DNA from 2 places in the Methylibium sp. genome. Region 1 is predicted to be linked to the other one. Evidence: predicted binding sites of a transcription regulator. Region 1 holds the regulator's gene; the other holds the start of a gene.
The links. Region 1 encodes FNR, which switches genes on or off when oxygen is low (the NO sensors DNR and NnrR bind a similar motif). Its sites were predicted from a motif close to TTGATNNNNATCAA; they were not measured.

Region 1 (3,696 bases):
TACGGCCTGTTCCTGTTCACCGCCGTGGCCGGTCGTCTGTGGTGCGGCTACGCCTGCCCGCAGACGGTCTACACCGAGATCTTCATGTGGGTCGAGCACCATATCGAAGGCGACCGGCAGGCGCGCCTGAAGCTCGACGCCACGCCCTGGGGCGCCGCGAAGCTGGCCCGCAAATCGGCCAAGCATGCGGTGTGGCTGGCGATCGGGCTGTGGACCGGCTTCACCTTCGTCGGCTACTTCACGCCGATCCGCGAGCTGGGCGGCGAGGCCCTGAGCCTGTTCGGTCTCGCCGGCCCGGGTGCCGCCGGGCCGGGCCCCTGGGAGTGGTTCTGGGTGCTGTTCTACGGCTTTGCGACCTACGGCAATGCCGGCTTCATGCGCGAGCAGGTCTGCAAGTACATGTGCCCCTATGCGCGCTTCCAGAGCGCGATGTTCGACCACGACACGCTGATCATCAGCTACGACACCGCGCGCGGCGAGCCGCGCGGCTCGCGCCCGCGCAGCCTGGCGCACGACGCGCTGGCGGCCCAGGGCAAGGGCGACTGCATCGACTGCACGCTGTGCGTGCAGGTCTGCCCGACCGGCATCGACATCCGCCAGGGGCTGCAGTACGAGTGCATCGGCTGCGCCGCCTGCATCGACGTCTGCGACGGCGTGATGGACAAGATGGACTATCCGCGCGGCCTGATCCGCTACGCGACGCAGAACGGCCTGGCCGCCGGCCGCAGCACGCTGGACTGGCGCCGGGTGTTCCGTCCGCGGGTGCTCGTGTACAGCGTGATCCTGCTGCTGGTCTCGGGCGGTTTCGTTGCCAGCCTGGCACTGCGCAGCCCGGTGCGGGTCGACGTGGTGCGCGACCGTGGCACGCTGGCGCGGCTGGTCGACGAAGGGCGCATCGAGAACGTCTACCGTCTGCAGGTGATGAACGCGACCGAATCCGCGCAGCGCTACCGCGTGGCCGTGAGCGGCATCGCCGGTGCCCAAGCGCAGGTGCGCGGCGAGGTGCTGCTGGCGCCGGCCGAGTCGCGCTGGGTGCCGGTGGCCGTGCAGATCCCGCCGCAGACGGCCGCGGCGCTGGGGCCGGGCGCGCACCCCTTGCGTTTCGAGCTCACACGCGAGGTCGACGGCAGTCAGCCGGCGTTCAGCGTGGTCGAGAAGTCCACTTTCGTCGTGCCGCGCTGAGTGCGGTACGCTGCTCACCAGGAGAGTCTCCATGGCACAGACGAACGCAAAGATCCTGGCGCCCTCCCCGGCAGCGCAGCTGCCGTGGTGGCGCGAGCCCATGCTCTGGCTGGTGCTCGGCGGGCCGCTCGTGGTGGTGGTGGCCGCCATCGCCACCGCCGTGATTGCCGTGCGCGGCAGCGACCCGGTGCTCAGCCGCGCGAGCGAGTCCCTCGACAGCAGCACGCCTGCGGTGCAGGCACGCAACCACGCGGCCACGCCCAGGGCGCCGCACTAGGGCCGGCCGGGACACGCCATGAGGCAACGCACGTTGTGGATCGCCTGGCCCTCGTTCATGATGGCTGGCGTGCTCGAGATGCTGGTGTTCAGCGCCGCCGATCCCGCCGACTTGAGCGGCTGGGTCGGCAGTGCGTTGCAGAGCGTGTCACCGGCGGGTGTGTACACGCTGGCCTTCTTCAGCTTCTGGATCGTGTGCGCGCTCACGTCGATGCTGACGCTGCTGCTGGCGACGCCGGAGCCCGAGGGAACCGAGCCGCGCCGCTGGCCCTGAGTGAGCGGGGGCCTCCGCGCTCGGGGGCTCAGCAGGGGCCGTTGACGAGCCGGCGCAAGCCGGCTTCGTCGAGCACGCGGATGTCGCGTTGCTTCACTTCGAGCAGCCCCTCGTCCTGGAACTTCGAGAAGGTGCGGCTCACCGTCTCGAGCTTGAGGCCGAGGTAGCTGCCGATCTCCTCGCGCGTCATGCGCAGCACCAGCGACGAGGCCGAGAAGCCGCGCGCCTGCAGCCGCTGCGTCAGATTGAGCAGGAAGGCGGCGAGCCGCTCCTCGGCGCGCATGCTGCCGAGCAGCAGCATCACGCCGTGGTCGCGCACGATCTCGCGGCTCATGATCTTGTGGAACTGGTGCTGCAGCGGTGTCGACTCGCGCGAGAGCGTCTCGAGCTGCGTGTAGGGGATCTGGCAGACCTGCGAGTCCTCGAGCGCCACGGCGTCGCAGGCATGGCGGTCGGTGCTGATGCCGTCCAACCCGAGCAGCTCGCCCGCCATCTGGAAGCCGGTGACCTGGTCGCGTCCGTCGTCGGCCGAGACGCGGGTCTTGAAGAAGCCGGTGCGTACCGCGTAGAGCGACTCGAAGCGATCACCGGCGTGGAACAGCGCGTCGCCGCGCTTGACGGCACGGCGGCCACCCACCAGTTCGTCGATCCGGTCGAGGTCCGCATCCGACAGGCCGACCGGCAGGCACAACTCGCGCAGGTTGCAGCTCGAGCAGGCAACCTTGAGCGCTTCGATGCGGATGGGTTGTTCCATGCGGACCATTATGGGTGCGCGCTCGGCGTGAGCTCCGCAAGGCGCGTCAGCGGGTGTGTCCGGGGCAAGTTGCATGATCGGCCTCAAGATGAGTGCAGATTGTCCGGGCCCGTCGACCCCGGGGCTTGATGCAGATCAAGTGCAGGGCGCTGGGCGCTGGGCACAGTCTGGGCATGTCCAGCACTCCCACGACCGCCAAGCCGGCGCCCGCCGCACCGACCGAGGAGCTTCTGAGCCGACTGGACGCGGGCGGGCCGCGCTACACCTCCTATCCCACGGCGGACCGCTTCGTCGAGGCCTTCGGTCCCGCCCAGTACCGGCAGGCGTTGGGGCAGCGCCGCAGCGGCCCGCAGTCGGCCGGTGCGGTGGGCGGCAGTTCACCGCTGTCGCTGTACGTGCACGTTCCGTTCTGCGAATCGGTCTGCTACTACTGCGCCTGCAACAAGGTGATCACGCGCCAGCACCGGCATGGCGCGGAGTACCTGGAGTCGCTCGGACAGGAGATCGCGCTGCACGTGGGCGCGCTCGGCCCGGGGCAGCGCGTGAGCCAGCTGCACCTCGGCGGCGGCACGCCGACTTTCCTCAGCGACGGCGAACTCACGCAACTGATGTCGCTGCTGCGCGCGGCCTTCGACGTGCAGACGCAGGCCGAATGTTCGATCGAGGTCGACCCCCGCACCGTCGATGCCGGGCGGCTGGCGCACCTGAAACACCTCGGCTTCAACCGCCTGAGCTTTGGCGTGCAGGACTTCGATCCTGCCGTGCAGCAGGCGGTGCACCGCATCCAGCCGCAGGAGCAGGTCTCGGCACTGATGGCCAGTGCCCGCGCGCTGGGCTTCGATTCGATCAACATCGACCTGATCCACGGTCTGCCGAAGCAGACGCCGGCTTCGCTGGCACGCACGGTGGAGCAAGTGGCCCGGCTGCGGCCGGACCGCGTGGCGCTCTACGGCTACGCGCACCTGCCGCAGCGCTTCAAGCCGCAGCGGCGCATCCATGCGCAGGACCTGCCCGGCACGGCGCAGCGTGTCACGATGCTGTCGAACGCGATCGCCGGCTTCCTGGAGCACGGCTACGACTACATCGGCATGGACCACTTCGCGCTGCCGACCGATGCGCTGGCGACGGCCAAGCGCCAGGGGCGGCTGCACCGCAACTTCCAGGGCTACAGCACCCAGCCCGACTGCGATCTGATCGGCCTGGGCGTGTC
Region 2 (3,696 bases), 1.9 Mb from region 1:
AGGCCCAGGAAGCCGTAGCCGACGAGCATGACGACGATCATCACGTCGAGCCGGTCGATGCCGGCCAGGTTGAAGGCCAGCAGTGCACCCAGCGACAGCGCGAAGCCGAGCACCGCCACCCGCACGATGCTCGCGAGGCCCCAGCGTGCCGTCAGCCGGCCGGCGAACTGCGACACGCCGATGAACGAGGCCGCGTTCACGCTGAACGCCAGGCTGTACTGCCGCGGCGTGAGCCCGTAGTGGCCGATGAACACGAAGGACGAGTTGGCCAGGAAGATGAAGAAGCTGGCCATGCCGAACGCGCCGATCGCCGTGAGCCCGAGAAAGTGGCGGTCGCGCAGCAGCAGCGCAAAGGCGCGCAGCGTGCTCGCCACGTCGCTCTGGGTGCGCTGCGCGGCGGGCCGCGTCTCCTCCAGCGTCAGCGCGACCAGCAGCAGGCCCACCACGCCGATGCCGGTGACGGCCCAGAAGATGGCTCGCCAGCCGGCGGCGTCGATCACGAAGCTGCCGACCAGCGGCGCGAGGATGGGCGACACGCTGAACACCAGCAGCAGCAGCGACATCAAGCGCGTGGCCTCGACGCCGGTGTGCAGGTCGCGCACGATGGCGCGCGGCACCACGATCGGCGCGCCGCCGCCCAGGCCCTGCAGGAAGCGGAAGGCGATCAGCCAGCCGATGTCGGGCGCGAGCGCACAGCCCACGCTGCCGACGACGAACAGCCCGATGCCCACGTACAGCGGCGGCTTGCGGCCGAACATGTCGGACGCCGGGCCGTAGACGAGCTGGCTGATGGCGAAGGACACGAAGAAGGCCATCAGGCTCATCTGCACCGCATGCACGTCGGCGTGCAACGCCACGCCGATGGCCGGCAGCGCGGGCAAATACATGTCGATCGCGAACGGACCGATCGAGGACAGCAGGCCCAGCACCAGGGCCATGCGCAGGAAGTGGGAAGTCATCGAGTCGAGGAGACGCGGGGAAGACCGGCCCGCCCCCGCAGCAAGGATCTCGCCGGGGTGGGTGGACCGAAGCAGGCGTCGATCATCCCCGAATCGAAAGGGCCGCGGGCCTGCGAGGGCAATGGCCAGCGCGAGCATCCGGAACGACCCGCTCCTCGGCCGCCACGACGCCGACGGCACGTCCTTGACATGCGTCAACCAAAAGCTGCATTTTAAATATTGCTTCAATCGGCCAGGCCGGCTAGCATAGGTGTACACAAAATGCATCTTCAAACCGCCACCTCACCGTCCGGAGCCTCCATGTCCTCGACCCCCGCCGCATCCGCCACCCTCGACGTCCGCAGCATCCCGCCGCGCGAGCGCCACCCGCTGATCTTCTCGACCTTCCAGTCGCTGCGACCGGGCGCCACGCTCGAGCTGGTCAACGACCACGACCCGGCGCCGCTGCGGCCGCAGTTCCAGGCCTGCAGCCCGGGGGAATTCGAGTGGAGCTACCTCCAGGCGGGCCCCGTCGTCTGGCGCGTGCAGATCGTCAAGCTGGCACCGCGCGAGCACTGCTGCGGCTCCTGCCACTGAAGCCGGCCCCGGGGAAAACGTCATGAACAAGAACCACCGGCTGTGGCGCTGGCTCGGCCTCGTCTTCATCCTGTCCTTCGGCGCGCTCGGCTACATCGGCTGGCAGATCCACCTGATGGCGCCGCCGATCCCGCAGGCGGTCGCCACCGCCGACGGCGATGTCGTGTTCGGCCCCGGCGCGGTCATGCACGGCCAGCAGGCCTGGCTCAGCGCCGGCGGCCAGCAGCTCGGCACCGTCTGGGGCCACGGCAGCTATGTGGCGCCGGACTGGTCGGCCGACTGGCTGCACCGCGAGGCCCTGGCCTGGCGCGACATCCACGCGCAGCGGCAGTACCGGGTCGGCTATGCCGACCTGTCGGTGGCCGACCGGGCCGCGGTCGACGCGCTGCTGAAGCAGGAGTTCCGCACCAACACCTACGCCGCCGCGGACGGCCGCATCCTCGTGTCGCCCGAACGCGCCCAGGCGATCCGCGCCGTGGCACGCCACTACGAGGCGCTGTTCAGCGACGACGCCTCGCTCGCCCCCCTGCGCGAACAGTACGCGATGACCCCTGGCACCCTGCCCGATGCGCAGGACCGCCAGGCGCTGACGGCGTTCTTCTTCTGGTCGGCCTGGGCCGCCGGCACCGACCGGCCGGGCGAGACCGGCCTGTCGTACACCAGCAACTGGCCGCACGAACCGCTGGTGGGCAACACCATGACCACCGGCAGCGCCATGTGGTCCATCGTCAGCATCGTGCTGCTGCTGGCCGGCGTCGCCGGCATGCTGTGGTACCACGGCGCCGCGAAGCACGAAGAGCCGCTGGCGCCGCTGGCCGCCGACCCGCTGGCCGGCGCCAAGGCCACGCCGTCGATGCTGGCCACGCGCAAGTACTTCTTCGCGGTGGTCGGGCTGATCCTGCTGCAGATCGTCATGGGCGTCGTCAGCGCGCACTACGCGGTGGAGGGCCAGTCCTTCTTCGGCCTGCCGCTGGCCGAACTGCTGCCCTATGTCGTGAGCCGCACCATCCACACCCAGGTCGGCATCTTCTGGATCGCCACCGCCTGGCTCGCCACCGGCCTGTACATCGCGCCGCTGCTGTCGGGCCATGAGCCCAGGCTGCAGAAGCTCGGCGTCGACGTGCTGTTCTGGGCGCTGATCGCCATCGTGGTCGGCTCCACCGTCACCGGCTGGCTCGGCACCCTGCAGCGGCGCGGCAGCGCGTTCGCCTTCTGGATCGGCAACCAGGGCCTGGAATTCACCAGCATGGGCCGCGTGTGGCAGCTGCTGCTGTTCGTCGGGCTGCTGTTCTGGCTGTTCCTGCTCGGCCGTGCGCTGTGGCCGGCGCTGCGGCGCGCCTCCGAAACCCGCGGTCTGATCGCGATGGTGTTCCTGTCGGCGGCCTGCATCGGCGGCTTCTACGCCACCTCGCTGACCTGGGGCCGCACCACGCACTACTCGATGGTCGAGTACTGGCGCTGGTGGTTGGTGCACCTGTGGGTGGAAGGCTTCTTCGAGGTCTTCGCCACCGCCGTCGTCGCGCTGATCTTCACCAAGCTCGGCCTGGTGCGCGCCGCGAACGCGAACCGTGCGATCGTGATGGAGACCATCGTCTTCCTGTTCGGTGGCATCCTCGGCACGCTGCACCACCTGTACTTCACCGGCACGCCGACCTCGGTGATCGCCGTGGGGGCGGTGTTCTCGGCGCTCGAAGTCGTGCCGCTCACGCTGATCGGCCTGGAGGCCCTGCAGACCTGGCGGCGCAGCCGCGCGGCGCCGTGGCTGGCGGCCTACAAGTGGCCGGTGCTGTGCTTCGTCGCGGTGGGCTTCTGGAACACCGTGGGCGCCGGGCTGCTGGGCTTCGCGATCAACCCGCCGGCCTCGCTGTACTACGTGCAGGGCCTGAACATGACGCCGGCCCACGGCCACGCGGCGCTGTTCGGCGTGTACGGCATGCTCGGCATCGGCCTGATGCTGTTCTGCCTGCGCGGGCTGTACGCACACCACCTGCATGCCGACCGCCTGCTGAAGCCGGCATTCTGGAGCCTGAACATCGGCCTGGCGATGATGGTGTTCCTGTCGCTGCTGCCGGCCGGCATCTACCAGGCCTGGGCCAGCGTGACGCAGGGCCTGTGGTACGCCCGCTCGCCGGCGATCGTGCACTCGGGCGTGATGGAAACG

Region 2: ACQY9S_RS15280 (DUF2249 domain-containing protein) is a predicted target of FNR. The motif match lies at 1,144-1,157, and genes of this name have one in related genera.

Annotation. Positions count from the first base shown of each region.
Region 1 covers NZ_OZ257250.1:590,797-594,492, forward strand. Annotated here, with positions in the region: gene ccoG (cytochrome c oxidase accessory protein CcoG) at 1-1,182, shown strand, start outside; gene ACQY9S_RS02755 (hypothetical protein) at 1,214-1,459, shown strand; gene ACQY9S_RS02760 (hypothetical protein) at 1,478-1,732, shown strand; gene fnr (fumarate/nitrate reduction transcriptional regulator Fnr) at 1,761-2,486, opposite strand; gene hemN (oxygen-independent coproporphyrinogen III oxidase) at 2,660-3,696, shown strand, end outside.
Region 2 covers NZ_OZ257250.1:3,250,315-3,254,010, forward strand. Annotated here, with positions in the region: gene ACQY9S_RS15275 (multidrug effflux MFS transporter) at 1-959, opposite strand, end outside; gene ACQY9S_RS15280 (DUF2249 domain-containing protein) at 1,260-1,535, shown strand; gene ACQY9S_RS15285 (nitric-oxide reductase large subunit) at 1,558-3,696, shown strand, end outside.